DNA from 2 places in the Streptomyces sp. NBC_01197 genome. Region 2 is predicted to be linked to the other one. Evidence: riboswitches for the same ligand, from Rfam matches in the RefSeq annotation. Region 2 holds a riboswitch; the other holds the start of a gene.
The links. Region 2 has a riboswitch for S-adenosylmethionine ahead of thrC (threonine synthase). Riboswitches for the same ligand answer to the same signal wherever they lie in the genome.

Region 1: another riboswitch for S-adenosylmethionine. It lies ahead of OG452_RS26640 (aminotransferase class V-fold PLP-dependent enzyme); the one in region 2 lies ahead of thrC (threonine synthase).

Annotation. Positions count from the first base shown of each region.
Region 1 is NZ_CP108569.1:5,784,327-5,799,926, forward strand. It holds gene ctaE (aa3-type cytochrome oxidase subunit III) at 1-597, shown strand, start outside; gene qcrC (cytochrome bc1 complex diheme cytochrome c subunit) at 663-1,472, shown strand; gene qcrA (cytochrome bc1 complex Rieske iron-sulfur subunit) at 1,469-2,521, shown strand; gene qcrB (cytochrome bc1 complex cytochrome b subunit) at 2,518-4,143, shown strand; gene trpD (anthranilate phosphoribosyltransferase) at 4,272-5,336, shown strand; SAM riboswitch class IV at 5,460-5,577, shown strand; gene OG452_RS26640 (aminotransferase class V-fold PLP-dependent enzyme) at 5,725-7,101, shown strand; gene OG452_RS26645 (Lrp/AsnC ligand binding domain-containing protein) at 7,180-7,461, opposite strand; gene OG452_RS26650 (rhomboid family intramembrane serine protease) at 7,458-8,207, opposite strand; gene OG452_RS26655 (hypothetical protein) at 8,378-8,620, shown strand; gene OG452_RS26660 (NYN domain-containing protein) at 8,655-10,016, shown strand; gene OG452_RS26665 (C40 family peptidase) at 10,291-11,316, shown strand; gene OG452_RS26670 (C40 family peptidase) at 11,556-12,581, shown strand; gene OG452_RS26675 (hypothetical protein) at 12,635-13,867, shown strand; gene OG452_RS26680 (glycosyltransferase 87 family protein) at 13,848-15,173, opposite strand; gene OG452_RS26685 (glycosyltransferase family 4 protein) at 15,291-15,600, shown strand, end outside.
Region 2 is NZ_CP108569.1:4,207,650-4,223,249, reverse strand. It holds gene OG452_RS19325 (alpha/beta fold hydrolase) at 226-1,005, shown strand; gene OG452_RS19320 (hypothetical protein) at 1,316-2,140, shown strand; gene OG452_RS19315 (Uma2 family endonuclease) at 2,197-2,787, shown strand; gene groL (chaperonin GroEL) at 2,907-4,532, opposite strand; gene OG452_RS19305 (cold-shock protein) at 4,839-5,042, opposite strand; gene OG452_RS19300 (MoaD/ThiS family protein) at 5,487-5,762, opposite strand; gene thrC (threonine synthase) at 5,839-7,140, opposite strand; SAM riboswitch class I at 7,156-7,283, opposite strand; gene OG452_RS19290 (glucosyl-3-phosphoglycerate synthase) at 7,440-8,390, shown strand; gene OG452_RS19285 (APC family permease) at 8,759-10,219, shown strand; gene OG452_RS19280 (alpha,alpha-trehalose-phosphate synthase (UDP-forming)) at 10,376-11,800, shown strand; gene otsB (trehalose-phosphatase) at 11,814-12,665, opposite strand; gene OG452_RS19270 (DUF3263 domain-containing protein) at 12,727-12,975, opposite strand; gene OG452_RS19265 (ABC transporter substrate-binding protein) at 13,050-14,267, opposite strand; gene OG452_RS19260 (ROK family protein) at 14,665-15,558, shown strand; gene nagA (N-acetylglucosamine-6-phosphate deacetylase) at 15,558-15,600, shown strand, end outside.

The sequences.
Region 1 (15,600 bases), 1.6 Mb from region 2:
ACAGTAGAAACCGGGCACGCGCACCCGTCGGTCAATCGGCCGAACCTCACCAGCGTCGGAACCATCATCTGGTTGAGTTCCGAGCTGATGTTCTTCGCGGCCCTCTTCGCGATGTACTTCACCCTGCGATCGGTGACGGGTCCCGAGCACTGGAAGGATATGGCGTCCTCGCTGAACGTTCCTTTCTCGGCGACGAACACCACGATCCTTGTGCTCTCTTCTCTCACATGCCAGCTCGGCGTCTTCGCCGCCGAGCGCGGCGATGTGAAGAAGTTGCGCTCGTGGTTCTCGATCACGTTCGTGATGGGTGCGATCTTCATCGGAGGCCAGATCTTCGAGTACACCAGCCTGGTGAAGGATGACGGCCTCTCGCTGTCCTCCGACCCGTACGGCTCGGTGTTCTACCTGACCACCGGCTTCCACGGCTTGCATGTGACAGGCGGCCTGATCGCCTTCCTGTTCGTTCTCGGCAGGACATACGCGGCCAAGAGATTCACGCACCAGCAGGCGACCGCAGCCATCGTCGTGTCCTACTACTGGCACTTCGTCGATGTCGTGTGGATCGGCCTCTTCGCGACGATCTACCTGATCCAGTAATCGGGCCCGACGCCCCACTCATCCAGCAAGCACCGACGCAGAAGATCCTGACACCGGGGTAATCCGTGAAAAAGCTCTCCGCACGACGACGCCACCCGCTGGCGGCGGTCGTCGTCCTACTCCTCGCGCTGGCGGCCACCGGGGGGCTGTACGCCGCGTTCGCTCCCGCGGGCAAGGCGCAGGCCGACGACACCTCCCAGTCCCTCGCCATCAGTGAGGGCAAGAAGCTGTTCTCCGTGGGCTGCGCAAGCTGCCACGGAATGGGCGGCCAGGGCTCATCCGATGCCCCCAGCCTGGTCGGCGTCGGCTCAGCCGCCGTGGACTTCCAGGTGGGCACCGGCCGTATGCCTGCCCAGCAGCCCGGCGCGCAGGTGCCGAGGAAGAAGGTCATCTACTCGCAGGGCGAGATCGACCAGCTCGCCGCGTACGTGGCCTCCCTCGGTGCCGGACCCATCGCGCCGACCCCGAAGCAGTACAGCGACCAGGGCGCCGACACCGCAGCAGGTGGCGACCTCTTCCGCACCAACTGCGCCCAGTGCCACAACTTCACGGGTGAGGGCGGTGCTCTGACGCACGGCAAGTACGCCCCGAGCCTTGAGGGCGTGGATCCGAAGCACATCTACGAGGCCATGCAGACCGGCCCGCAGAGCATGCCGAACTTCCCCGACACCACGATGCCGGAGAAGCAGAAGCAGAACATCATCGCGTACATCAAGACCGTCAACGGCGACAACTCCGCCAGCGAGGGCGGCCTCAAGCTGGGCGGCCTCGGTCCGGTCAGTGAGGGTCTGTTCGGCTGGATCTTCGGACTCGGTGCGCTGATCGCAGTTGCCATCTGGGTCGCGGCCCACACCGCTAAGGCCAAGAAGTCATGAGTAGCCAAGAGAATTCCGAAGAGAACCTGCCGAGCGAGCAGGACCCCGCGCACGGCGCGGTGAAGACCGCGGACGACCCGTTCGCGGACCCGGGGCTGCCGGCCCACAGGCCGCGTATCCAGGACATCGACGAGCGAGCCGCCAAGCGCTCCGAGCGCGTGGTCGCCTTCCTGTTCACGCTCTCGATGCTGGCGACGATCGGGTTCATCGCGTCCTATGTGATCTTCCCCGTCGACAAGATCATCTTTGTCTTCCCGTTCGGGCACGTGAGCGCGCTCAACTTCTCCCTGGGTCTGACCCTGGGCGTGGCGCTCTTCACCATCGGCGCCGGCGCGGTCCACTGGGCCCGCACGCTGATGTCGGACGTCGAGATGCCGGCCGACCGTCACCCGATCGAGGCCCCGGCCGAGGTCAAGGCGCAGGTCCTGGCCGACTTCGCGGCAGGCGCCGCCGAGTCCGGCCTCGGCCGCCGCAAGCTGATCCGCACCACGATGTTCGGCGCCATGGCCATGGTCCCGCTCGCCGGTGTGATGCTGCTGCGCGACCTGGGCCCGCTGCCGGAGAAGAAGCTCCGCAAGACGCTGTGGGCGCGCGGCAAGGTGCTCATCAACATGAACACCAACCAGCCGCTGCGTCCCGAGGACGTGGCCGTCGGTTCGCTGACGTTCGCCATGCCGCAGGGCCTCTCGGAGTCCGACGAGGACTTCCAGACGCAGATCGCCAAGGCTGCCCTGATGATCGTCCGTATCCAGCCGGAGAACATCAAGGACAAGAAGGAGCGCGAGTGGGCCCACGAGGGCATCGTCGCGTTCTCGAAGATCTGCACCCACGTCGGCTGCCCGATCAGCCTGTACGAGCAGCAGACGCACCACGTGCTCTGCCCGTGCCACCAGTCCACCTTCGACCTGTCCGACGGCGCCCGCGTCATCTTCGGCCCGGCCGGCCACCCGCTTCCGCAGCTGCGGATCGGTGTGAACGGCGAGGGTAATCTCGAAGCGCTCGGCGACTTCGCAGAGCCCGTCGGTCCTGCTTTCTGGGAGCGCGGATGAGCACCGTGACGGATACACAGCGCAAGGCGCCCGCCGGCGAGCGGGTGGCCGACTGGGCCGACGGCCGTCTGGGCATCTACGGCCTGGCCAAGACCAACATGCGCAAGATCTTCCCGGACCACTGGTCCTTCATGCTCGGGGAGATCTGCCTCTACACCTTCATCATCATCATCCTCACGGGTGTCTATCTGACGCTGTTCTTCCACCCGAGCATGAACGAGGTCGTCTACGACGGCCCGTACGTGCCGCTCCAGGGCATCCACATGTCCGAGGCCTACGCCTCGACGGTGAACATCAGCCTGGAGGTCCGCGGCGGTCTGCTCATCCGGCAGATCCACCACTGGGCCGCGCTGGTCTTCCTGGCCGGCATGCTGGTGCACATGATGCGCGTGTTCTTCACGGGCGCCTTCCGCAAGCCGCGCGAGATCAACTGGCTCTTCGGCTTCCTGCTGCTGGTGCTCGGGATGTTCACCGGCTTCACCGGCTACTCCCTCCCGGACGACCTGCTCTCCGGAACGGGTGTGCGGTTCATGGAGGGCGTCATGCTCTCCATCCCGATCGTCGGCTCGTACGCGTCGATGTTCCTGTACGGCGGTGAGTTCCCCGGCGGCGACTTCGTCTCCCGGTTCTACTCGGTCCACGTACTGCTGCTGCCGGGCATCATGCTCGGTCTGCTGGTAGGCCACCTGATCCTGGTCTTCTACCACAAGCACACGCAGTTCGCGGGTCCGGGCAAGACGAACAACAACGTCGTCGGTATGCCCCTGCTGCCGGTCTACATGGCCAAGGCCGGAGGCTTCTTCTTCCTGGTCTTCGGTGTCATCGCGGCCATGGCCGCGATCGCCTCGATCAACCCGATCTGGGAGATCGGCCCGTACCGTCCGGACCAGGTGTCGACCGGCGCCCAGCCCGACTGGTACATGGGCTTCTCGGAGGGGCTCGTCCGCATCATGCCGGGCTGGGAGATCAACGCCTGGGGTCACACACTCGTCCTGGGCGTGTTCATCCCGATCGTGGTCTTCCCGCTGGTCCTGGTCGGTATCGGCGTCTATCCGTTCATCGAGTCCTGGATCACCGGGGACAAGCGCGAGCACCACATCCTGGACCGCCCGCGCAACGCCCCCACGCGTACGGGTCTCGGCGTCGCCTGGATCACGCTCTACCTGATCCTGCTCGTCGGCGGCGGCAACGACCTCTGGGCCACGCACTTCGATCTGTCGATCAACGCGATCACCTGGTTCGTCCGGGTCGGGATGTTCGTCGGCCCGGTCATCGCGTTCATCGTCGCCAAGCGCTGGTGCCTGGGTCTGCAGCGTCGTGACCGGGAGAAGGTGCTGCACGGACGCGAGTCCGGCGTCATCAAGCGCCTGCCGCACGGTGAGTTCATCGAGGTGCACGAGCCGCTCAAGGCCGCACAGCTGCACACGCTCACCGCGCACGAGCAGTACCAGCCGCTCGAGATCGGCCCCGAGGTCGACGAGAACGGTGTCGCGCGCAAGGTGTCCCGTCTGACCCGGGTCCGCGCCAAGCTGAGCAGGGGCTACTACGGCGAGCACAACCAGATCGAGAAGCCCACTGCCGACGAGTACAAGGAGATCACCAGCGGCCACGGTCACCACTGATCACCTGACCGACTGAAAAGTCGCCACAGCAGGAGCCCCGCCCATTCGATGGACGGGGCTCTTCGCTGTTCCCCGGAGCTGGATAAGCTGGCCGTATCCCTATTCGGCGGTGGACCCAGGAGTGGACCATGAGCGTTGTGACCCCGGTCGGCGGCGACAGCGTGGCGGCCCACTCATGGCCGGGCGTTCTCGACTCCCTGCTGCGCGGCATCGACCAGAGTGCGGACGCCACCGCCTGGGCGATGGACCGCATCATGCGTGGTGAGGCGACGGACGCGCAGATCGCCGGGTTCGTGGTCGCCCTGCGGGCCAAGGGCGAGACGGTCGCGGAGATCAGCGGCCTGGTCCGGGCGATGTACGCGCACGCCAGGCTGATCGACGTACCGGGCCCGAGCGTGGACATCGTCGGCACCGGCGGCGACGGCGCCAACACCGTGAACATCTCGACCATGTCCTCCATCGTCGTGGCGGGCACCGGCGCCAAGGTCGTCAAGCACGGCAACCGCGCGGCGTCGTCCCAGAGCGGGGCGTCCGACGTCCTGGAGAAGCTGGGCGTCAATCTCCAGCTGGCGCCGGAGCGGGTGGCCGAGGTCGCCGAAGAGGCGGGCATCACCTACTGCTTCGCGGTGAAGTTCCACCCCGCGCTGCGCTATGTGGCCGCCGCCCGGAAGGAGTTGGGCATCCGCACCACCTTCAACTTCCTGGGTCCGCTCACCAACCCGGCGAAGGTCCGGGCGCAGGCGACCGGTGTCTCCGACGCGCGGGTGGCGCCCATCATCGCGGGGGTGCTGGCCGAGCGCGGTTCGTCCGCCCTGGTGTTCCGGGGTGACGACGGGCTGGACGAGCTGACCACCACCGCCACGTCCAGGGTCTGGACGGTGGCGGACGGCACGGTGCGCGAGGATACCTTCGACCCGCGCGACGTGGGCATCGGACTGGTCCCGGTGGAGGCGCTGCGCGGCGGCGACTCGTCGTACAACGCGGATGTGGCCCGCAGGCTGCTGGCCGGTGAGGACGGGCCGGTACGGGACGCGGTCCTGCTGAACTCGGCAGCCGCGCTGGTCGCGCTGGACCCGGGCCCCGGATCCCTCAACGAGCGGATCGCGGCGGGCATCGCCCGGGCCACCGAGTCCATCGACTCGGGGGCGGCGGCCGGGGCGCTGGAACGCTGGGTCGCGGCCAGCAACACCTGAGCCCCCGGGGCACTCGGGTACCGGACACCCAGGGCGCAGTCGCGCAGCCTCCGGCCGGCTGCCGGTCTCAGGCTGTGGACTGCGCCTTGGCACGTCCGGATACGTATGGCAGGATCCTCTGCAGGTCATGAGTGACAGCGACTACGGCCCCAGCCCGCTGTCCGGCAACCCTCCGTCCGTGGCGGGGTGCCCTGGGTGAAGACCAGGCCGTGGGCAGTGAAGTCCTCGGCAAGCGCGGATCCCTCGACAGGGATCCTGGTCGTCGAGGGAGTTCTTCCGTGGTTCAGCGAATGCGTTAGGGCAGTAGGCCCCTTCTCCGCACCCCTTCCTTGCACTGTCGCGTGTGGCACGCGCAGTGAATTCGCCTGCCTTTTTCCGGGAGTTCGTCATGTCTGTTCCCAGTGCTGCCGTCAACGCGTCGGTTTGTAAGGATTCCTCCGGGAACCTCCCCGTCCTCGGAAGGGACGTCCTGGTCCCGCTCGTCATCGGCGGCGAGGTCACCTACGCGGCACTGGACTACGCGGCGAGCGCCCCGGCACTCCAGCGCGTCTGGGACGACGTGGCGGCGTACGCCCCGTACTACGGCAGCGTGCACCGCGGCGCCGGGTACCTCTCGCAGCTCTCCACCGACCTCTTCGAGAACAGCCGGACGACTGTCGCCGAGTTCCTCGGCTGCCGCCCGGACGACCAGGTCGTCTTCACCCGTTCGACCACGGACTCGCTCAATCTGCTGGCCGCGGTGGTCCCGGCGGGCTGTGAGGTCTTCGTCTTCGAGACTGAGCACCACGCATCGCTGCTGCCCTGGCGGGACGCCGCCGTGACCTACCTCAACGCCCCGCGCACCCCGCGGCAGGCCGTCGAGACCCTGGAGCGCGCACTGGCGGACCGTACGACGCCGGAGGCACCCGCTCTGGTCTGTGTCACGGGCGCGTCCAACGTCACCGGTGAGCTGTGGCCGGTCAAGGAGCTGGCGGCCGCCGCCCACGCCCACGGGGCGCGCATCGTGCTGGACGCGGCGCAGCTCGCACCGCACCACCCCGTGGACATCGCGGCGCTCGACGTCGACTGGGTCGCCTTCTCCGGCCACAAGCTGTACGCGCCGTTCGGCTCCGGGGTCCTCGCCGGCCGCTCCGACTGGCTGCTCGCCGCCGAGCCGTACCTCGCGGGCGGCGGCGCCTCCCGCAGCGTGGCCCGGCGTGCCGACGGGGGTGTCGACGTCGAGTGGCACACCACGGCCGCCCGCCACGAGGCCGGATCGCCCAACGTCATCGGCGTCCACTCCATCGCGTCCGCCTGCCGGGCGCTCACCGACGCCGGCTTCGACTCCTTGGTCGAGCGCGAGCAGACGCTGGTCCGCAAGGTCCTCGACGGGCTCCGCGAAGTGGAGGCGGTCCAGGTCCTCTCGCTCTTCGGTGACGACGCCCCGCGGGTCGGTGTCATCTCCTTCGTGGTGGACGGCTGGAACAGCTCGCACTTCGCCGCGGCGCTCTCCGCCGAGTACGGCATCGGGGTGCGCGACGGACTGTTCTGCGCCCACCCGCTCGTCCGTACCCTGCTCGGCAGCGACCCGCAGGACCAGGGCGAGTGCGGTGCCCCGGAGGGCGAGCCGGGCGAGCGCTCACTCAACGCCGTCCGGGTGAGCTTCGGCGCCGGTACGCCGGACGAGCACGTGGAGCGCTTCGTGGGTGCGGTGAAGGAACTCGTGCGGGACGGTGCCCGCTGGAACTACCGCACCGAGGACGGCCGCTGCGTGCCGGCCGTCTGACCGCGCCGACGGGGATTGCGTACGGCCGCCAGGCGCGGCGGGGTCTCAGGGCCTCGCCGCGCCGGGCGGCCGCGACCCTCAGGCGTCCAGGCCGATGGCGAAAGCCGCTTCCAGGTCGTGCTGCGAGTAGGTACGGAACGCCACATGCGTGTCTGTGGCCTCCACCCCGGGGATCTTGCTGATCCGGCCGGGGATGATGTCCGCCAGATCGTCGTGGCGGGCCACCCGGACCAGTGCGATCAGGTCGTACGTCCCTGTGACGGAGTAGACCTCGCTGATGTTCTCCAGGGCGGCGAGCGATTCGGCGATCTCGGGGATCCGGTCCACGCTGGTCTTGATGAGCACGATCGCGGTGATCACGGCTTGCTTTCTCCCTCGGTGGCCGTCGCTGGGAGTTTCACTCTAGTCGTACGCCAGTACCGCACCGCCGCGTAGCCGAAGCCCAGCGAGAACCCCACCAGATGGGCCGTGTAGGCGACCCCCGGACCGGTGCCGGACTGCTGCCCGGCCGCCAGCCACTGCAGGACGAACCAGAAGACCAGCACGATCCAGGCGGGGAAGCGCAGCGGCAGGAAAAGCAGGAACGGGAAGATGCTCGTCACCCGGGCCCGGGGGAAGAGGCCCAGGAAGGCCCCGAGCACCGCCGAGATCGCACCCGACGCGCCCACCAGGGTCTGGTCGGAGCCCGAGTGGGTGAGGGCGTAGGCCGTCAGGGCGAGGTAGCCGCTCACCACATAGAAGACGGTGAAGTGCAGGCGCCCCATGCGTTCCTCGGCCATCGCGCCGAAGACGTAGAGGAACAGCATGTTGCCCAGCAGATGCAGCCAGTTCGCGTGGATGAAGAGCGCGGTGAGCGGGGTGAGCAGGGCTCCTGCCGTACCGGTCATCAGTTCGGTCGGGACGACGCCCCAGTGTTCGAAGTACGCGCTCTGGGCGGCGAGGAGGTTGTCGCCGGTCCCATAGGCCGGATCGAGCCCGGAGACGGGGCTCAGCAGGAAGACCAGGCAGCAGACGCCGATCAGGCCGTACGTCACCACCGGCCCGCCGGGCGCGTCCCCGCGCCGCCCCGGCGCCTTCCGTCCGGGTGCATCCCGCCACTTGAACATTGACCGAGCATGACCCAACCGGACGCAATCGGGCAGATCGCCTCGCCGGGCCCCGTACGGTCGGCAGGTCCGCCCCCGGGGTATCCCGTAGGCCGTAGGGTTGCGGGGAGTACATCCGCAGTTCGATGGCGCACCGCGACCGAGACAGTACGAACGAAGAGGACGCACGTATGACGACGGTTCCCATGCCGACCGCCGACACCCGGTGGCGCTGCACGCTCTGCGGCAATCTCACCCGGTTCGATGTGACGCGCTCGTCGAAAGTTGTCGAGTACATACATCTTGACCTGGCCGGTGAGCCCAAGGTGGAGGACCGCGAGGTGGTCAGTGAGACCATCGAGCAGGTGCGCTGCCGGTGGTGCAACGCGGTGGACCAGATCGAGCTGGTGGACAGGCCGGGCGGCGGCTCCTGAGGGAGCCCCCTGAAGAGTGACAGTGGGGTGACGGATGGTGGAGTCCGAACGCGGTGCGGAGCCGGCCGACGCGGCCGGCGACGCCGCGGAGGCGCTCGACCGTCCGCTGCCCGAAGCGGTACGGCGGCGCGTTGTCGCGCTCGTCTCCGACGCCTTCGGCGGGCTGACCGTCCCTGAACTCCCGGCCCAGCTGCGGCAGTACGCCCGGTTCACCCCGACCAGGCGCGCCAAGTTCGCGGGCAACGCGATGGCCGCGGCCCTGGCGGCCGACGCGCTGTTCCGCCGGCGGATCGGCGAGCGGCTGAAGGAGTCCCAGCCCGAACTGACCGGGGCGCTCGAAGCCGGTTCACCGCCCGCGGCCGCCGACCCGGTGGATGTGGCGGCGGCCGCCTACGTACTGCGCCCGCCCGGCTGGGTGAAGCTCGTCGCCGCCGCGGGCGAGGAGGCCCAGCGTGTGGTCGCCGAGCGCGCCGACGAGGCGGTCCAGCACGAGCTGGAGCGGCTGCGGGCAGAGCTGGCCGACGCGCGGGCGCAGACCAGGACCGAGAACGAGCGGCTGCGTACGGAGCTGGACGCGGCCCGCAAGGAAGCTGAATCGCTTCAGCGCAAGCTGCGCAGCGCGCAGAGCGATGTGAAGCGCGGCGAGGCGGCGCTGCGCCGCTCCGGCTCCGAGATCGACACGGTCAGATCCGACGCCACGGCCCGGGTCGCGGCGGCGGAGAGCGAGTCGCGGCGGCTGAAGGCGCGGCTCGGTGAGGCCGAGGCGGCGGTCGAGGCCGGCCGCCGGGCCGTACGCGAGGGGCGTTCGGTCGAGGACATGCGGCTGCGGCTGCTGCTCGACACGGTGCTCGACGCGGCCCAGGGGCTGCGGCGCGAACTGGCCCTGCCGCCGGTGACCACGCGCCCCGCCGACTCCGTCGACGCGGTCGAGCCCGGCCGGCTCTCGCCCAAGGACATCGCGGCCAGGGCCCTTTCGGACACCGACCCGGCCCTGCTTGACCAGCTGCTCTCGCTGCCGCAGGCCCATCTGGTGGTGGACGGCTACAACGTCACCAAGACCGGCTATCCGCAACTGCCGCTGGAGAAGCAGCGGCTGCGCCTGCTCGGTGGTCTCTCGATGCTCGCCGCGCAGACCGGCGCCGAGATGACCTGTGTCTTCGACGGGGCCGAGCTCGCGGCGCCGGTGCTGCTCGCGCCGCCGCGCGGCGTACGGGTGCTGTTCAGCAAGCCCGGGGTGACCGCGGACGAGGTGATCCGCCAGCTGGTCAGGGCGGAGCCCTCCGGGCGTCCTGTGGTGGTCGTGTCGGCCGACCGCGAGGTCGCCGACGGCGTGGCGAGATCGGGCGCCAGGCCCGTTGCGTCCGTCTTGTTGCTGAAGAGGCTTTCGCGCGCCTGATAACTCCTGTGCACAATGCCCGACTTCGAGCGGGACAGTTTCCACCACAGCGTCAAGTGACCGTTACCGCCCGTGCGGTGTCTGTAAAATATGCACTCAGTGACCAAGATTTTTGGCAACAGGATTTGAACTGATCACAAGAAGGTCACTAAGGTCGGGCCTCGAACCTTCGCGCGGTCGATCACTCATCCAGGGGTGGCAGCGAAGGAACCGCCGAAGCCCTCACGGTTTTGCTACGTGTTCGGCGGCTCTGAGGAAGAAGGAGCTCGCCTCCGTGGCGTCCCACCGTCGACTCAAGCAGCCGAGCCGCACCCGCGTGACCGTGCTCACCGCGACCGCTGCCGCAGCCGTGGCCCTGACCGCTCAGGCCGCACACGCAGACCCGAAGCCGACCAAGAGTGAGGTCAAGGCGAAGGTCGACAAGCTCTACGAGGACGTCGACGCGGTCAGCCAGAAGTACGACGGCGCCAAGGAGCAGCAGGCCAAGCTCAAGAAGGAGGTCGGCGACCTCCAGGACAGCGTCGCGCGCGGCCAGGAGGACCTCAACAAGCTGCGGGGCCAGCTCGGTTCGATCGCGAGCGCCCAGTACCGCTCGGGCGATATCGACCCGTCGGTCCAGCTCTTCCTCTCGTCGGACCCGAACACCTTCCTCGACAAGGCCACCGCGCAGGACCAGCTGAGCAACCAGCAGGCCGACGCGGTCAAGAAGATCCAGGCCAAGCAGCGCACCCTCGCCCAGGAGCGTGCCGAGGCGCAGGACAAGCTCAAGGACCTGGCGTCGACGCGCACGGAACTCGGCAAGAAGAAGCAGGAAGTCCAGAACAAGCTCGCCGACGCGCGCAAGCTGCTCAGCTCCCTGACCGCCGCCGAGCGCGCCTCGATAGCCGCGGAGAACCAGCGCGCCAACCGCGACAACAGCCGTCCCGACCTCGGCAACTCCGTGCCGGCCTCCGCCCGCGGGGCCGCCGCCCTCAACGCGGCGAAGACCCAGCTGGGCAAGCCGTACGTGTACGGCGCCACCGGACCCGCCTCCTTCGACTGCTCCGGGCTGACGTCCTGGGCGTACGCACAGGCCGGTGTCACGATCCCGCGCACCTCCCAGGCCCAGGCCAACGCCGGTCAGCGCATCTACTCGCAGAGCGCCCTCAAGCCGGGCGACCTGGTGCTCTTCTACGGCGACATGCACCACATCGGCATCTACGCGGGCAACGGCACGGTGCTGCACGCACCGCACACCGGCGCGGTCGTCCGGTATGAGGCGATGGGCGACATGCCCTTCCAGTTCGGCGTCCGCATCTGATCCGGACCCGTTCCGTCGGCGCCGCCCACACCGCCCGATCGGGCGAATTACGGTGCTGTGAGCTGACTCCCCGCCCTGTCGGTGACCTTGTGGTCTCCGGCGGGGCGTCACTCTGTGTGCACGGCGAGGTCTTTGGCCACAGCGTGGTCGCGCGGCTACTCTCCGGCGTGCGGTGCCCGGCAACTCGTCCGCCTATCGGGGCGGCAGGGACCGCACGCAGCGGAAGGAGTGCGGCTCCTGTGGTGTCCCATCGCCGTGCAACGCAGTCCGGCCTCGCCCGGAGTACCCGGATCATCGTGCTGTCCGCCGCGCTGGCGACGGCCGGAGCAGGCCTCGGGGCCGCGCAGGCGGGCGCCGAGCCGCACGAGTCGGCGACGGCCGCCAAGAGCGAGGTCGACGGGCTGTACGCGCAGGCCGAGCGGGCCACCCAGCAGTACGACAAGGCCGACGAGCAGGCCCAGCGGCTGCGCCATCAGGTCACCGAGGCCCAGGACGGCGTCGCACGCGGCCAGGAACGGCTCAACCGGATGCGCGGGGCGCTCGGCGCGCTGGCAGGGGCCCAGTACCGCGCGGGTGCCATCGACCCCTCGCTCGCCCTGCTGCTCTCGTCGGACCCCGGCTCGTATCTCGACAAGGCTGCTGCCCTGGCGCAGTTCGGCGCTGTCCAGGCGGGTGAACTGCACCGCATCCAGCAGGCCCAGCGCGCGCTGACACAGCGGCGCGCCGACGCGACCCGAAGACTCGCCGAACTCCGCAGCAGCCGCGCCGAGGTCGCCCGCCACAAGCGCACCGTCGAGGGCAAGCTCGCCCGCGCGCGCCGGCTGCTCGACGCGCTGCCCGCCCAGCAGCGCGCACAGTACGACCAGGTCTCGCGCTCGGACCGGGGCGCACTGCCCGTGCTCGGCGCGCTGCCGGTCTCCGGCCGGGCCGCAGCCGCAGTGGCCGCGGCCCGCAGCGCGCTCGGCAGGCCGTATGTGTGGGGCGCCAACGGCCCCTCGGGCTTCGACTGTTCGGGGCTGATGCAGTGGGCGTACGCGCACGCGGGCGTCTCCCTGCCGCGCACCTCGCAGGAGCAGCGGTACGCGGGCCGTCGGATCCCGCTCTCCCAGGCGCAGCCCGGCGACCTCGTGGTGTACCGCAGTGACGCCAGTCATGTCGCGATGTACATGGGCAACGGCCAGGTGCTGCACGCCCCGTATCCCGGCGCCAGGGTCCGCTACGACCCGGTCGGGATGATGCCCGTCTCCTCGGTGACCCGGGTCTGACCCGTGCCGGGCGGCCGTCGGGCCCGTCCGCCCGGGCACGTACGATCAGCGGCGTGACAGGGCGGGGGAGCAGGACGGGACGGAAGCGGGCCTTCGGCTGCGCGCTCGCCCTCTGCCTGCTGCTCCCCGCCTGCGGCGGTCCTTCAGGACCCGGCTCGTCCGGCACGGCGGAGCGCGACATCCGCCGGACTCTCGACCGGCGGGCCGCCGCCGTCGTCGGCCATGACGAGAGCGGCTATCTGTCCGTCGTCGACCCGCGGGCGAAGGGGCTGCGGACGGCGCAGCGCGCGGAGTTCCGCAACCTGGCCTCCGTACCGCTGAGTTCCTGGCAGTACCGGCTCGATGACGTACGGCTGGACGGCGCCACCGCCACCGCACGGGCCGAGCTGCGGTACCGGATCACCGGTTACGACAGTGCGCCGGTGGCGGCCCGGCGCACGCTCAGGATGGTGGAGCGCGACGGCCGCTGGTACCTGGACGACGACAGCCCCGCCACCGGCACCGGGCAGCAGCTCTGGCAGCAGGGCCGGGTGCGCACCGTACGCGGCAGGCACAGCCTGGTGCTCGGTGTCGGCGGTTCCAGCGGACTGCTCCGGCAGGTGGCCGACGTCGCGGACCGGGCCGTCCCCGCCGTCGACAAGGCGTGGCACCGCGAGTGGGCAGGGCGGGTGGTGGTGCTGGTGCCGTCCTCGCTGGACGCGATGGGCGCCTTGCTCGGTTCGCCGGCCGCCACCTACCGGGGCATCGCGGCCGTCACCACCGGCGAGGCGGGCGGCGCCGGGGCCGCGCCCGCCGACCGGGTCATCGTCAACCCCGAGGCGTACGCCCAGCTTGGCCAGTCGGGCCGGCAGGTGGTCATCACCCACGAGACCACCCATGTCGCCACCCGCACCGCGACGTCCGCGGCCACCCCGCTCTGGCTCTCCGAGGGGTTCGCCGACTGGGTCGCCTACCGGGGCACCGGCACCAGCCCGCGGGAGGCCGCACCGGAACTCCAGCGGGCGGTGCGGGCAGGGTCGCTGCCCGCGACCCTGCCCACCGACGCCGACTTCGGTTTCAGCGACAGCGCCGACCGGCTGGCGCGGGCGTACGAGGGCGGCTGGCTGGCCTGCCGGCTGATCGCCGAGCACTGGGGCGAGCAGAAACTGACGGACTTCTACCGGGCGGTCGGGGCGCACGGGCAGAGCGGCGGCGGGGTGGAGAAGGCGATGAACGACGTGCTCGGTACGGATCCGGACGCCTTCACGGCGCGGTGGCGCGAGTACCTCAGGGCGCAGCTGGACTGAGCGGCTCACGGCCCGCGTCGGTGTCTCCGGTGTCTGCCCCGCCTCCGGCCGCTGCGGCGGCCCCGGCGTCCTCGGCGGCTGCGGTGTCCTCGGACCTGGTGGCAGCTCCGTCCGGCGCCGTCCGCCCGCGCCGCGGGACCGTGTGCCGCCACAGCGCGCGGGCCGCGGTCAGCGAGGCCGCGACCAGCAGGCCGTTCCGTACGAACATCAGCACAACCCCGACCGCGTCCCCGGCCACCACCCGATCGAACCCGAGCGGGAACTCCAGGAAGGTCACGGCCGTGGCGACCACCGCCAGCAGGACCGGGAGCGGCATCGCGCTGGTACGGAAGACCAGGCAGACGGCGCCGATACCGACCAGCCACACCAGGTACTGGGGGCTGATCACCCGGCTCGTCGTGGTGAAGAGCAACACCGCGGTGAACGCCGCGTCGCACGGCGTCGCCGGTGCGTACTCCCTGGCCCGCAGCCGCCACAGCAGCAGCCAGCCGAAGGCCGCGGCGGTGAGCCCCAGCGCGACGGCGCTCACCAGGTGGACGTACGGTCCGACGAACTCCACCGAGCCGTAGGTGAGCAGCACCTGTCCCTGCCAGCCGAACTGCCGGGCCACCTGGAAGACCAGACCGCCCAGCGACTCGACCTCGGTGCCCCGCTCGCGCTGGAAGGTGAGAAAGGCGAAGGCACCGGGCACCGCCGTACCGGCGAGCAGCAGCAGGCCCGCCGCCGTCGCGGCGAATGCCGACCAGGACCAGCGTGCCGTACGGCCGCACCGCACGCCCGCGAGCAGCAGTGCGGGCCAGACCTTGAGCAGGGCGCCGAACGCGGCCAGCGCGCCCATGGTGCGCGGACGGCGGGCCCCTGCCAGCAGCGCGGCCACCGCGACGGCGGTCACCATCAGGTCGTACCTGGCGTACGCCGTCGGGCCGAGCAGCGGCAGGCCCGCCACCCACACCCAGACACCGGCCGGCCGCCTGCCGGGCCGGCCCGCCGAGTACAGCAGCAGACCGAGTACCCCCGCGTCGGCGATGAGAGTCAGCACGAAGAAGGCCGGTGCGTAGCCGAGGAACGGCAGGAGGGCGGGGGAGAGGACCGCGAGTGCCGCCCCGGGGGGGTACTGCCAGGTCACGTCGGAGAGCGGGAAGGTGCCGGTCCGCAGCACCTCGTACCAGCCGTGGTAGATCCCCGAAACGTCGACGGTGACATCGGCCCCCGGCAGGACCAGTACCTTGAACACGCAGAGCATCAGCAGGGCCCTGGTCGCGGCCCAGACCACGACGGGAAGCGCCGCGCCGCGTACGCCCCGCATGACCGCCCCGTCCGCTGTGACGGCCTGCGCCGTGGTGTGCTCCGACATCGGGGTCATGATGCCGTGCGAGGACGCGCGGGAGCGGTGAGGCAGGGCCGTTGGGTACTGTCGGCGGCGATGCACAAGACGTTGATCGTGACCAATGACTTCCCGCCGCGCCCCGGCGGTATCCAGGCGTTCCTGCACAACATGGCGCTGCGTCTGGACCCCGGGAAGCTCGTCGTCTACGCCTCCACGTGGAAGCACGGAGCCGAGGGAGCGGCGGCCACCGCCGCGTTCGACGCGGAGCAGCCGTTCACGGTCGTACGCGACCGGACCACGATGCTCCTGCCCACCCCGCGCGTCACGGCGAGGGCGAGCGGGCTGCTGCGCGAACACGGCTGTACGTCGGTGTGGTTCGGGGCGGCGGCCCCGCTCGGCCTGATGG
Region 2 (15,600 bases):
CTGATGTCCCCTCGATAGGTCGGTCCACGTCGATAGGTCGGTCCGCGCCGGCGCCGGTCGAGCACGATTCTGTTGCCGCCCCCGGAATCCCGGAAGGGTCACATCCATGCAGGTGCAGAGAACTGCACGTCAACCAGGGCGAGTTCACGACCTGGCGAGCCGCACGGCAGCACGGCAGAGCCTTAGACTCAGCGGTCAGCCATCTTGACCGCAGGGGAGCATGCTGTGCGCAGTACCGCAGTGACAGGCAACGGTGACCGCATCAGGTGGGTCGAACTCCCGGGCGCCGAGCCCGCACGTATCTATCTGCACGGCCTCGGCGCGACCTCACCCGCCTACTTCGCCGAGGTCGCGGTCCATCCACTGCTGGCAGGCCGCAGGTCGCTCCTGATGGACATGCTCGGCCACGGCATCAGCGACCGCCCCACCGACTTCGGCTACACCCTGGAGGCGCATGCCGACGCCCTCGCGGCGGCCATCACCGCGGCGGGCGTCTCCGGCGCCGAGGTCGTCGCGCACAGCATGGGCGGCTCGGCGGCAATCGTTCTCGCCGCACGCCACCCGGAGCTGGTCTCCCGCCTCGTCCTGGTCGACGCCAACCTCGACCCCCTGGTGCCCACGCTGGGAACACTCGGCAGCAGCGGCATCGCCGCCTACTCCGAGGAGGAGTTCCTCGCGTACGGCTGGGCAGAGGTACGCGACCAGGCCGGGGCCCACTGGTGGTCCACCATGCGGCTGGCGGGCCGGGAGGCCCTGCACCGCAGCGCCACCCACCTGGCCCACGGCAGCACGCCGTCGATGCGCGAGCTGCTCCTCGGCCTGAAGATCCCGCGCGCTTTCCTGTACCCGGAGACCGACGGCTCGCTCCCCGGCGCCGACGGGCTCACCGCGGCCGGCGTATCAGTGGTCGCGATCCCGGACTGCGGGCACAACATCATGCTGGACAACCCGGCCGCGTTCGTCAGGGCCACGGCCAGGGCACTCGAAGCCGACACCGCTCACTGACCTCGCCCGGCCCCGGGGGCGCCCCGGGGCTCAAGTCCCGCGCCCCGAGCCCTCTTGACAGTGATGGGGTGGAGGGTCCGATACCCCACCCAACCACCCTCCCCGCGCGTGCTGTTGACTTCTCGTGACCGACTTGCCACGGGCAGTTGCCAGGCTCTAGCGTGCTCACAGAACGTGAACGGCCCCGGTCGGTGCGCCAACACCGGCTCCGGGGCCTGACCATCCAGATCGATATAGCTGCGAGGTTCGATCCATGGCTGACAGCCACCTTAATCCTGCCCCGAACCCGACACACGGGGCCCCTCACCCGATGGCCAATCCGGGCTACGGAAAGCGCTCCGCGCCAGGTCAACGCGCGTACAGCGCAGCAGATTTCGCGCTGCTGCCGCCCCGCGAAGCGGCCATCGCCGCGTACATCGACCGGCTGCCGGACGGGGCCGACATCTCGGTGAAGACGCTGGCCAAGGTCCTTCCGTACGGGCAGTGCGCCCTGCGCACCGCGCTCAACGCCCTTCAGCGCGCCGGGCATCTGCGCCGGGGCAGCGAGCACCTGATCGGGGCGGACAGCGCCCGCTGGGTGACCCGTACGTGGTTCTCCCGCACCGCCCGCGACGACGACTGGTGGGCCGCCTTCACCACCGGAGGCGTACCGGAGGACGCACTTCCACCCCAACGGCCCACCCGGTCACGGGCGTTCATCCTGCTGGCCGCCCTCGGCCGCACCGCGCCCTCGTTGAGCCTGTCGGCGGCGGACTGTGCCGCGCTGGAGCCCCTCGCCGCCACGTGGTTCGACCGTCGCGCCACCGAGCCGGAGATGCTGCACGCCCTGACCGCCGGGCTGCCCTCCCCCGTACACCGCGCGTCCTCACTCGTCCGCAGGCGGCTCACCGACAAGCTCCCGCCCGAGCGCCCGCCACTCCCGGCGCCACGCCTCCCGCGCCCGGCTCTGCGGATTCTGGAGTGCGGAAAGTGCGGGGTCCCCGGGCGCCCGGAAGCCCTGCCCGGCGGTGAGTGCGCGGAGTGCCGGGGCGGACCCGTACGCCGCCCCGCCCCGCTCACCCCGGCCCAGGTCCACACCCGGGCGGCACAGGCCCGTGCGGCAGCGACTCGACAACCCGAGAGGACCCGCACATGACCGTTCAGCTCACTCGGCCCCGGAACAGGGCACGATGGAAGGGAGGAGGCGACGCCATGACCCCCAGCACCGCTGACCACGCCCAGGACGCCCAGATGTCCGTCGAGGAGTTCGAGGAACTCGCCCGCCACGCGCCCGAGACGGTGTCATTGGAATTCATCAGTGGAAAGCTTGCGGTCAAGCACGTGCTGGACCAATTGCATGGCGCCATTGTCATGTGGCTGCTGAGGCAATGCATGCAGCATCGCCCTGAGCTGGCCCTGTATCCGGAGCAGGGACTCAAGGTGGACTCCTACCGCAGGGGCCGCGCCTGCGCGGACGGTGCCCTGGCCCCGCTCGACCACTACGTGGGCCAGAGCGGCGAGTGGGCGGACCCCGATGGCACGCTCATGGTTGTGGAAGTCACCTCGTACGACGCGGACACGGACCTCCGTGACCGCGTGGAGAAGCGCGACGGCTACGCGGCCGCAGGCATCCCCGTCTACCTTCTCGTCGACCGGGACGCGGAGAAGCTCGTCGTCTACAGCGAGCCGGACCGGGGCGAGTACCGGACCCGTACGTCCCACGCCTATGGCTCCACGGTCACTCTTCCCTCCCCGGTCTCGATCACCCTGGAGACCGGGAGGCTCAAGGACTACGCCGGCTGACGAAACCCTCAGGGAACGCCCGAGGGCGGTACCCCTCCGAGAAGGGGTACCGCCCTCGGTCCGTACGAACTGCTCGCCGTGCTACGGCTGGAACAGCCGATCCTCGCTCTCGCTGAGGATCAGAAGTCCATGTCACCGCCGGGCATACCGCCCGGGGCGCCGCCGGGAGCGGCCTTCTCCGGCTTGTCGGCGATGACGGCCTCGGTGGTGAGGAACAGCGCGGCGATCGACGCGGCGTTCTGCAGCGCGGAGCGCGTGACCTTCGCCGGGTCGATGATGCCCTCGGCGATCATGTCGACGTACTCGCCGGTCGCGGCGTTCAGGCCGTGGCCGACCGTCAGGTTGCGGACCTTCTCGACGACGACTCCGCCTTCGAGACCACCGTTGACGGCGATCTGCTTCAGCGGGGCCTCAAGCGCGAGCTTCACGGCGTTGGCACCGGTCGCCTCGTCGCCTTCGAGCTCAAGCTTCTCGAACACCGCGGAAGCCTGGAGCAGGGCCACGCCACCACCGGCGACGATGCCCTCCTCGACGGCCGCCTTCGCGTTGCGAACGGCGTCCTCGATGCGGTGCTTGCGCTCCTTGAGCTCGACCTCGGTCGCGGCACCGGCCTTGATGACGGCCACGCCGCCGGCCAGCTTCGCGAGGCGCTCCTGGAGCTTCTCGCGGTCGTAGTCCGAGTCGGAGTTCTCGATCTCGGCGCGGATCTGGTTGACGCGACCCTGGACCTGGTCGCTGTCACCGGCACCGTCGACGATCGTGGTCTCGTCCTTGGTGATGACGACCTTACGGGCGCGGCCGAGCAGGTCGAGACCGGCGCTCTCCAGCTTGAGGCCGACCTCCTCGGAGATGACCGTGCCACCGGTGAGGATGGCGATGTCACCGAGCATGGCCTTGCGGCGGTCGCCGAAGCCCGGGGCCTTGACGGCGACGGACTTGAAGGTGCCGCGGATCTTGTTGACGACCAGGGTCGACAGCGCCTCGCCCTCGACGTCCTCCGCGATGATCAGCAGCGCCTTGCCGGACTGCATGACCTTCTCGAGCAGCGGAAGGAGATCCTTCACGTTGCCGATCTTGGAGTTGACGATCAGGATGTACGGGTCGTCGAGCGACGCCTCCATACGCTCCATGTCGGTGGCGAAGTACGCCGAGATGTAGCCCTTGTCGAAGCGCATGCCCTCGGTGAGCTCAAGCTCAAGCCCGAAGGTCTGCGACTCCTCGACGGTGATGACGCCTTCCTTGCCGACCTTGTCCATCGCCTCGGCGATGAGCTCGCCGATCTGGGTGTCAGCGGCGGAGATGGAGGCGGTCGAAGCGATCTGCTCCTTGGTCTCCACGTCCTTGGCCTGCTCCAGCAGAGCGGCGGAGACGGCCTCGACGGCCTTCTCGATGCCACGCTTGAGGGCCATCGGGTTGGCACCGGCGGCGACGTTGCGGAGGCCCTCACGAACCAGCGCCTGCGCGAGGACGGTCGCGGTGGTCGTACCGTCACCGGCGACGTCGTCCGTCTTCTTGGCGACCTCCTTGACCAGCTCGGCGCCGATCTTCTCGTACGGGTCCTCGAGCTCGATCTCCTTGGCGATGGAAACACCATCGTTGGTGATCGTGGGGGCGCCCCACTTCTTCTCAAGGACGACGTTGCGGCCCTTGGGGCCGAGGGTGACCTTGACGGCGTCGGCGAGCTGGTTCATCCCGCGCTCGAGACCGCGCCGTGCCTCCTCGTCGAACGCGATGATCTTGGCCATGTGAAGTGGTCCTCCCGGACAGGGGGTGGAAAGCGTCAGACCTGGCGGTGCCCGCGACGGACGGCCTGCTTGCCCGGTGGTTCCTTGCCCCACCCGGCCCGCGGGCCTCACCAACCCGGTCCTTCTGTCACTCTCACTGGGAGAGTGCTAACGCCAATGATTAGCACTCGACCCCTGTGAGTGCAAGCGCCTTCGAAGAAGGCCCACGTGGGTGCGGTGCTGCCCCCGGACGCACGAGAGGCCCGCGCCCCTGTGTGGGGTGCGGGCCTCTCGGCGTGAGTGGGTCGGTGGCCGATCGCGCCGAGATCAGACGGCGAGTTTGACCATGTCCGCCTGCGGACCCTTCTGGCCCTGCGAGATCTCGAACTCAACTCGCTGACCTTCTTCAAGGGTGCGGTAGCCGTCCATCTGAATCGCGCTGTAGTGGACGAAAACATCCGCACCACCGTCGACCGCGATGAAGCCGTACCCCTTCTCCGCGTTGAACCACTTGACGGTGCCCTGAGCCATGCCTAACTCCCCTATTACTGGCCCTTGCACAGAGCCCGCACTTCGCGGGATCCGGGTCAGACCTTGCGCCGGAACGCGTCGACCGCGGCTGAATGTATCTGCCCAACTGCCCTCTGCAACAGGTCAATCGGACGAGAATTCTGAGCACGGCTGAACGCCCCATTGGGCGGATTTCCGGGTATCCCAGGGCAAGTCGGGCCGGGCAAAGGGCACTTACGACGCAAAGAGATCTACGCATTGCCCAGACATTGACGCGTGCTCATACGCGCTCGGCGCGGGCGATCAAGGGGGCTGCCCCAACTCTACCGTGTTCAATCATGCTGAATTGCCCCCTCCGCTTCGTACGCGGAGAGGGCAACGGGTCCAGCAGATGACACGACGGACGGCGGGGCGGACCCCCGGGCGGCGAGCACCGGGGGTCGCCGCGGCGCCGCAGGGGCTTGCTCAGCCGCCGGCGACGGCCGGGATGATGGAAACGCCCGCGCCGTCCGGCGTCGCCGTCTCCAGGCCCTGCTCGAAGCGCACGTCGTCGTCGTTCACGTACACGTTCACGAAGCGGCGCAGCTTGCCCTGGTCGTCCAGGACGCGGGCCGCGATGCCGGTGTGGTTCTTCTCCAGGTCGGCGATGACCTCGGAGAGGGTGCCGCCGTCGGCGGCGACCTCGGCCTGGCCGCCCGTGTAGGTGCGGAGGATGGTGGGGATGCGGACCTTGACGCTCATACGGGATTACCTTCCAGGAGTCCGGGGCGGGACGGAACGGGCGGGTACGGACAGGGCTGGGTACGGAGAGCCCGGGTCAGGCGCCCGTGGCCAGGCCGGCCTCGCGGAACGCGTCCAGGGTCGGACGGATCGTCGCGGTCGGGCCGGACGTCGGGGCGACCGCGTCCAGGGTCTTGAGGCCGTCACCCGTGTTCAGTACGACGGTGGTGAGCGACGGGTCGAGCAGACCGGCCTCGATGAGCTTCTTCGTCACGCCGACGGTCACGCCGCCCGCAGTCTCCGCGAAGATGCCCTCGGTACGGGCCAGCAGCTTGATCGCATCGACGATCTGCTCGTCGTTGACGTCCTCGACGGCGCCGCCGGTGCGGCGGGCGATGTCCAGGACGTACGGGCCGTCCGCCGGGTTGCCGATGGCCAGCGACTTGGCGATCGTGTCCGGCTTCTGCGGCCGTACGACGTCGTGACCGGCCTTGAACGCGGTGGAGACCGGTGAGCAGCCCTCGGCCTGCGCGCCGAAGATCTTGTACGGCTTGTCCTCGACCAGACCGAGCTTGATCAGCTCCTGGAGCCCCTTGTCGATCTTCGTGAGCTGGGAGCCCGACGCGATCGGGATGACGATCTGGTCGGGCAGCTGCCAGCCGAGCTGCTCGCAGATCTCGTACGCCAGGGTCTTGGAACCCTCGCCGTAGTACGGGCGGAGGTTGACGTTGACGAAGCCCCAGCCCTCACCGATCGGGTCGCCGATGAGCTCGGAGCAGAAGCGGTTGACGTCGTCGTAGTTGCCCTCGATGCCGACCAGTTCGCCGCCGTAGACGGCGGCCATCACGACCTTGCCCTGCTCCAGGTCGTGCGGGATGAACACGCAGGAGCGGAAGCCGGCGCGGGCGGCGGCGGCGCCGACGGCTCCGGCCAGGTTGCCCGTCGATGAGCAGGAGAGCGTGGTGAAGCCGAAGGCGCGGGCGGCCTCGACGGCGATGGCGACGACACGGTCCTTGAAGGAGTGCGTCGGGTTGCCGGAGTCGTCCTTGACGTGCAGAGCGCCGGTGACACCCAGCTCGCGGGCGAGGTTGTCGGCCTTGACCAGCTTGGTGAAGCCCGGGTTCAAGTTGGGCTGGTCGGCCACACCGGCGGGGACCGGCAGCAGCGGGGCGTAGCGCCAGATGTTGTTCGGGCCGGCCTCGATGCGCTTCTTCAGCTCGTCGGGGGAGCCGCTCGGGAGGTCGTACGCCACTTCGAGCGGCCCGAAACAGGAGGCGCAGGCGAAGAGGGGGCCGAGAGGGAAACGCTCTCCGCACTCGCGGCACGAGAGGGCGGCGGCGGGGCCGAGATCGACGGCCCCGGTGGAGTCACTGGTGCTGGTGACGGTCTGTACAGCCATGGTGGCGAGGTCCTCTCCTCATCTTCCTCGCGACGTACTTCGCCGCAAGACGGAATTGGCACCTTCCCCACCATGACCTCGCGGTCGGCAGGAGGGTTGCCGGGACTTCTACGGGCCGTTCCCTCAGTCCCTCTGGATGAGCGCTTATGACGCGAGCCTTGAGGCCCGGCGTGTTTGTCCGCATCTGCTGACCCCGGCATCCCGTGGCCATTTGCGTTGTTCAAGACTGTAACCGAAGGCAGTGACAGTTGAGATAGTCGTCCGAACCGCGAGATGGCTCACAGTCAAGGAGACGCGTCGTGCTGGAAGAGGTGGACCGCTGGCTGACCAGGCGTTCCTGGTCGGCGGCCGACCGTCCGCTGGACCGGCTGATCGCGGCCAAACGCGGCACGAGGGTAAGTGTCGTCCTGCCCGCGCTCAACGAGGAGGCGACGGTCGGGGCGATCGTCGCGACCATCCGGCGGGAGCTGATGGACGCCCTGCCGGTGCCGCTCGTGGACGAGCTGGTGGTCATCGACTCCGGCTCCACCGACCGTACGGCCGCTGCCGCCGCTGCCGCCGGGGCGCGGGTGGTGCACCGGGACGAGATCCTGCCGCGGATTCCGGCCGTGCCCGGCAAGGGCGAGGTGCTGTGGCGTTCGCTCCTGGTGACCGGCGGCGACATCGTCTGCTTCGTGGACGCGGACCTGCGGGAGTTCTCGGCGGACTTCGTCTCGGGGATCGTCGGGCCGCTGCTGACCGACCCCGATGTGCAGTTCGTGAAGGCCATGTACGACCGGCCGCTCGGCGAGACCGCCGGTCAGGGCGGCCGGGTGACCGAGCTGGTGGCGCGGCCGCTGCTGAACCTGCACTGGCCGCAGCTGGCCGGCTTCGTCCAGCCGCTGGGCGGCGAGTACGCGGTACGGCGCTCGCTGCTCGAACAGCTGCCCTTCCCGGTCGGTTACGGGGTGGAGCTGGGCCTGCTGGTCGACGCGCTCCACACGGTGGGGCTCGACGCGCTGGCGCAGGTCGACGTGGGCTCGCGCAAACACCGCCACCAGGACGGGCTCGCGCTGGGGCGGATGGCGGCGGCGATCTACCGCACGGCGCAGCTGCGGCTGTCGCGGGGGCAGCTGGTGCGGCCGGAGCTGACACAGTTCGAGCGGGGCGCGGAAGGGTCGGGCTTCGTACCGCGGACGCACGCGGTGGACACCGAGGAGCGGCCGCCGATGCGGAGCGTCGGGGAGTACGCGGCCCGCCGGGCCGCCTGACCGGAGACTGCCGGGGCGGACGGCCACGGACAGTGTCCGGCAGCTGTCCATGGAAAGGTTTTAGCCATAGTCGGCACGAGAATCCGCACCCCTCACCAGGCCGCGATATCCGTGTAGTCACCGCCTTATTGGCGGGAAGGAGCACTGCGACACCGTAAAGAAACAACGGATTTCGTTGCGATGACGCTTTAACGAACCCTTGACGTGAATGGTCGTCGGGAGTTGTATTCGGTCACCGGAGCGGCGTGGACGTCGTCGCGGTCCGCCCCGCATGTGCGGCACTCTTCAGCGAATACCCAGCGAATGCCCGAAGGTGCCCGCCCCCTCATGCCGCCAGCCTCATGACGCCAGCACCGATGGGACAACGGATGACCTCTACGCCCGACACGACCGTTGCCGCGACCCCCGGGAAACCGGAGGCCGACACCCGTGCCGCCAGGGCCGGGGAAGCGCCCACCCTCACCCGTTCCATCGGTGTGGTGGGAGGGACGCTGCTCACGCTCTCCTGTCTGACCCCGGCATCGTCGCTCTTCGTGATCGTGCCGGACTCTTTCGCTACCCTGGGCACCGGAACGGCCCTCACCATCGCCATCGCGGGTCTGCTCTGTATCGGAGTCGCGTTCACCTACTCGGAGCTGGGCACGCTCATACCGAGCTCCGGTGGCGAGTACGCCATGGTCGGGACCCTCATGGGCCGGCTCGCCGGCTGGCTGGTTTTCGTCCTCTCGCTGATCGTCGTCATGATCGTGCCGCCCATCATCGCGCTGGGCACCGCCGACTATCTGGCGCCGATCGTGCATCTGAACCCGCAGTACACGGCGGCCGGAGTGATGCTCCTCGCCACCGCGATGGGCCTGCTCGACCTGCGCGCCAACGCCTGGATCACCGGCATCTTCCTGGTCCTGGAAGTCGTGGCCTGCGCGGTCGTCGCCTTCCTCGGCTTCACCCACACCAGCCGGTCCGCGTCGGTCCTCATCCACCCGGTGATGGACGCCGGGCACGGCCAGAGCTCGGCCGTCACCGCCGGTCTGATCGTGACCGGACTCGCCACCGCGCTCTTCATCCTCCAGGGCTTCTCGACCGCCGTGTACCTGGCCGAGGAGATGGACAACCCCCGCCGCAACGTCTCCCGCACCGTGCTGTGGACGCTCGCGATCGGTGCGGCCGTCGTCCTGATCCCGGTCATCGCGATCACGCTCGGCGCCCCGGACCTCAAGACCCTCGCCACGGGCAATGTCGCGGGCATGGTGCAGACCTGGAGCAACTCCGGCGTCGGCACGTTCGTCAGTCTCTGCATCGCGCTTGCGATCATCAACGCGGCGATCGTGATGGTGATCCAGAACTCCCGCGTCGTCTACTCGTCGGCCCGTGACGCGGCCTGGCCGACCGCCGCCAACCGCGTCCTCTCCCACATCGGCAAGCGCTACAGCTCCCCCTGGGCGGCGACGCTGGCCGTCGGCGTCCCCGGAGCGGTGCTCTGCTTCGTCAATCTGGACACGCTGAGCGAGGTCACCGGTGTCGCGGTGGCCGCGATGTACGTCTTCGTCGCGCTCGGCGCCCTGGTGTCGCGCCGCGGTGAGCACAAGCACCGGCTGGCCTGGCGCATGCCGCTGTGGCCGGCGATCCCCGCACTGCTGGTCGTGGTCCTGGCCTGGGTGCTGTACCAGCAGAGCGTCGAGAGCCTGGTCATCACCGGTGTCATCGTCGCCGTCGCGGCGCTGTACTGGGCGCTGTACCTCCGGCCCCGGCAGGCCACGCACTGGGTGATCTCCGTCCCCGAGGACGAATTCGCCCCGGCGACGGACGCTTCGGGCACCTCGTCGCGCTGATCCCCGCGCAGCACGGAACACCTCGTCGCACTGACCCCCGCGCCACCTGACCACGGGCCGTACCGGCCCCCGCGCCGTACGGGCGGCGGACCGCACCCCCCGGCGGCTCCGCCGCCCGTACGTTTGAGCGTCTCCGGCACGGGCTAGGTTCGCGTCATGGCCTCTCCGCACGCCGCCCGCGTCCTCGTCGCCTCCAACCGTGGCCCCGTCTCGTACTCCCTCCGTGACGACGGTGAACTCACGTCGAAGCGGGGCGGTGGCGGTCTCGTCTCGGGGCTCTCCGCCATCGGGGGGAACGCCGAATCGCTCTGGGTCTGCGCCGCACTCGGCGACGGTGACCGGGCCGCCGTGCGGCGCGGGATCGCCGAGGACGGGGTACGGATGCTCGACATCGACCCCGGGGTGCACGCCGACGCGTACAACGGCATCGCCAACTCCGTGCTCTGGTTCGTCCACCACATGCTCTACCAGACCCCGCTGGAGCCGGTCTTCGACGCGGAGTTCCGGCGCCGCTGGGACGCGTTCCGTACGTACAACCGGGCCTTCGCCGACGCGCTGGCCGCCGAGGCCGCCGAAGGCGCCGCCGTGCTGGTGCAGGACTACCACCTGTGCCTGGTGCCGGGGATACTGCGCGAACTCCGCCCCGACCTGCGGATCGCGCACTTCTCGCACACCCCGTGGGCGCCTCCCGAGTACTTCCGGCTGCTGCCCGACGACATCGGCGCGGAACTGCTGCGCGGCATCCTGGGCGCCGACCGGGCCGGATTCCTGACCCGGCGCTGGGCCGACGCCTTCGTCGCCTGCTGCACCGAGGTCCTGGGCGGCACCGGGGATACGCAGATCGCGGTGCACGGCCTCGGCGCCGACGGGGACTTCCTGCGGAAGCGGTCGCACGAGCCAGATGTGGACGAACGGATGGCCGCGCTGCGGGAGCGCATCGGCGGCGGCACGGGCGAGGGGCCCGACGGCCGCCGCAAGACGATCGTCCGGGTGGACAGGACCGAGCTGTCCAAGAACATCGTGCGCGGGCTGCTCGCCTACCGGGAGTTGCTCGACACCCGTCCCGAGTGGCGCGGCCGGGTGGTGCACATGGCGTTCGCGTACCCCTCGCGGCAGGACCTCGCGGTCTACCGCGACTACATGGCCGAGGTGGAGCGCGTCGCCGACGAGATCAACTCCCGTTACGGGACGGCGGACTGGACCCCGGTCGCCCTCTACCTCAAGGACGACTTCGCCCGCTCGCTCGGCGCCTACCGGCTCGCGGACGTCGCCCTGGTCAACCCGATCCGCGACGGCATGAACCTGGTCGCCAAGGAGGTCCCGGTGGTGACCGACCACGGGTGCGCGCTGGTGCTCTCGCGGGAGGCCGGGGCGTACGAGGAGCTGGGGCGCGACGCGATCACCGTGAATCCGTACGACGTGAGCGCCACCGCGGCCGCGCTGCACGAGGCACTCACCATGCCGGACGGCGAGCGGGCCGAGCGCAGCAAGCGGCTGGCCGCCGCGGCGACCGCGCTGCCGCCGCAGCAGTGGTTCCTGGACCAGCTGAACGCCCTGGACCCGGCCGCCTCCACGGGGTGACGGGAGCCTGCGGTCACGACGTGATGGCGTGGGCGATGGCCGCGAGCAGGCCGGCCACCGCGCCCGGTCCCGGCACCACCAGGTCGGCCCGCGCGGCCAGTTCGGGCACCTCGTCGCCGCCGCTGCACACCAGGAGGCCGAACACGCCCTGTGCGCGGAGCTCGTCGACGGCGTCGTAGGCGGTCAGGTCCCCGAGGTCGTCCCCGGCGTAGAGGACGGCCGCGGCGTCCGTCTCGCGTACGTACGCGGTCAGCGCCACGCCCTTGTCGACGCCCGGCGGGCGCAGCTCAAGGACCATCCGGCCGGGCTCCACGATCAGGCCATGCCGCGCGGCGAGCCCGGCCAGCGGGGCGCGCAGGGCCTCGAAGGCGGCTTCGGGGTCGGCGGCGCGGCGGGTGTGGACCGCCACCGCCCGGCCGCCCTTCTCCTCGATCCAGGTGCCGCGTCCGGCGCCCTCCGCGTCCAGCAGTCCGGGGAGTTCGGCGCGGGCGGCCGCGACGCCGGGGTGCGGGGCGGGGGCGTCCACCGTACCGGTGGCGGCGTCCCAGCGCTCCGCGCCGTAGTGGCCGAGCACGACCAGGTGCTCCAGACCGGGGACGCCGGCGAATCCCCCGTACCGCACGGCCACCTCGGCCGGGCGCCCGGTGACGACCGCGACGGAGGCGACCTCCGGTGCGAGCGCGACGAGGGCGGGCACGGCGTCCGGGTGGGCGCGGGCCTGTTCCGGGTCGGGGACGATGTCGGCGAGCGTGCCGTCGAAGTCGAGGGCCACGACGGCCTTCCGGGGCCCGGCCAGCAAGGCGGCGAGGCCGTCACGGCCGGCGGCGGTGGCGGGGGTCGGCAGGATGTTCGGTGAGCTGCCCATGGGGCGACCCTAGCGGGGTTACCGGCCCCCGGCCCAGGCGCCTTCCCCTCGGATCAGCCGGTCAGCGGCGCTCGCGGCGGGCTGCCCGGACCCGGCGCAGGCGGTTGACCGTCACCGGGTCGTGCTCCAGCGCCGCCTGGTCGTCCAGCAGGGCGTTGAGGAGCTGGTAGTAGCGGACCGGTGAGATGCCGAGCTGCTCCCTGATGGCCCGTTCCTTGGCGCCGGTGCCCGGCCAGGAGCGGCGCTCCAGCGCGAGCACGGCGCGGTCGCGCTCGGGGAGCGCGGGGCCGTGCGCGTCGTCGCCAGTCATATGAGCCAACGTACTGGGGAGCCCGCCGACCGGGCCAGTCCAGTACCGGGACCGGGACCGGACCGGCTGCTCCGCTACTCCGCGTTCTGCGCCGCCGCCGCCTCGCTCTGGATCTGGTTGAGGACGCTCGCCGGGTTGCCGCCCGGCGCCACGGCCTTGCCTATCTCCTTCTTCATGTCGTCGCTCACCTCCGCCCAGGACGTCTTGCCGACCGGCGGCAGCTGCGAGTTGGGCAGCTCGTTCAGGAAGGTCCTGAGGGACTTGTGGCGCGGATCGTCGGCGAGCGTGCCGGACGCCGATGTGGTGGTTGGCAGCAGGTTGTACTGGCGGGTGAGGTCCAGGACGTTCTTGTCGCTGAAGACATCGTCCAGGAACGCCCCGATCTGGGCGCGGTGGCCGTTCTGCTTGAAACCCATGATCCAGTCGGCCACGCCCATGTCCGCCTTGGTCGGACCACTGATGCCCGGCATCGGGACCATGCCGACCTTGATGCCCTTCTTGGCGGCCTGCTGCGCCAGCTGCGGATGGCCGTTGAGCATGCCGACCTGGCCCTGGGTGAAGGCCGCGTACGCCTGCCTTCGGTCGAAATCGGCGGGCGCGACGGGTCCGGTCAGCTTGGCGCCGACCAGGTCGTTCTTCAGCCAGTCGAAGGTCTTGACGTTCTGGACCGAGTCGATCGTGTACGTACCGACGCCGTCGGTGAGGCCGCCGTCGCCGCTCAGCAGCCACTGCACCGCCTCGACCTGGGCCTCCTCGGTGCCCAGCGGAAGGGCGTACGGGTACTTCACGCCCCGCGCCTTGAGCACCTCGGCGTCCGACTTGAGGTCGGCCCAGGTCTTCGGCGCCTTGAGGCCGGCCTCCGAGAACAGCTTCTCGTTGTAGAAGAGCAGCCGGGTCGAGGCGACGAACGGCATCCCGTACTGCACCCGGTCCTGCTCGCCCGCGTCGGAGAGCGAGCTGAGGAAGTTGGCCTGCACCTCGATGGAGAGCAGGTCGTCCGCGCTGTACAGCTTGCCCTGGTGCGCGTAGTCGGCGTACGAGCCCATCTGGGCGATGTCGGGGGCGTGGCCCGACTTGACCATCTCGGCGACCTTCGCGTCGATGACCTTCCACGAGTAGACGGAGACGTCGACCTTGATGTGCGGGTTCTTCGCCTCGAAGGCGGCGGCGAGCTTGTCCCAGTACTGCTGGTTGCTGGGACCGTCGTTCGGGTCGTAGTTGGCGGCGACGACCTTGAGGGTGACGTCCCCCGATCCGGTGTCCGATCCGCAACCGGAGAGCACCGCCGTCATACCGAGCGCGGCTATCGCCGCAGTAAGCCCCAAGAAGCGCCGCTGCACAGCCTTTTCCCACCCTCTTGTTGCACTATGTTTCAGCCGGTCCCCCGTGCCGTACCGTCGCACGTGGCTGCGATTTTCCATGACGGCCACCTACTGGTCCACAGCAATGCGGTCTCGCTTCGGCAACACGCGTCACGGGGGCATCAGGCGCCACAGGGCGGCGTCGCGCCGGTTCTTGCCCGGATCTTTGCCCTGACTTTGTATGGATGCGCAACAACCCAACAGAGTGGACTAGACCTTTCTCGGTTATCCGAGCCACACTGTCCGGGTGACTGCATTCTCCCGGGGAACCACCCCCGGTCTCCCGGCCGAAAACCACGTCATCGCCCTCGACGTGGGCGGCACCGGCATGAAAGCCGCCCTGGTCGGAGCGGACGGCGCGCTGCTCCACGAGGAGCGCAGGGCCACCGGCCGGGAGCGCGGCCCCGAGGCCGTCGTCGCGTCGATCATCGACTTCGCCGCCGAGCTGCGCGCGTACGGCGAGGAGCACTTCGGCCGGACCGCGTCAGCCGCGGGCGTAGCCGTCCCCGGCATCGTCGACGCCGAGAACGGCGTCGCCGTCTACGCCTCCAACCTCGGCTGGCGCGACGTCCCGATGCGGAAACTGCTCAGCGCCCGGCTGCACGGCGTCCCGGTGGCGCTGGGCCACGACGTCCGCACCGGCGGGCTCGCCGAGGGCCGGATCGGGGCGGGCAAGGGCGCCGACCGCTTCCTCTTCATGCCGCTCGGCACCGGTATCGCGGGCGCCATCGGCATCGAGGGGTCCATAGAGGCGGGCGCCCACGGTTACGCCGGGGAGATCGGCCACATCGTCGTACGGCCCGGCGGCGTCGACTGCGGCTGCGGACAGCGCGGCTGCCTGGAGCGGTACGCATCCGCCTCCGCCGTTTCGCTGGCCTGGGCCGAGGCGTCCGGCGACCCGGAGGCCGACGCGGCCGACTGCGCCAAGGCCGTCGAGTCCGGCGACCCGAGGGCCGTCGCCGTCTGGCAGAACGCGGTGGACGCGCTCGCCGACGGCCTGGTCACCGCGCTCACCCTGCTCGACCCGCGCACGCTGATCATCGGTGGCGGCCTCGCCGAGGCCGGGGAAACCTTGTTCGTACCACTCAAGGCAGCGGTGGCGGAACGCGTGACGTTCCAGAAGCTGCCCCACATCGTCCCAGCGGCCCTCGGGGACACCGCTGGATGCCTGGGCGCAGGGCTGCTCGCCTGGGATCTACTCTCCACGGAGGTATCCGCCTGATGGCCGGAAGCGAAGCAAGCACAGTCCTCGCCGGAGCCCACG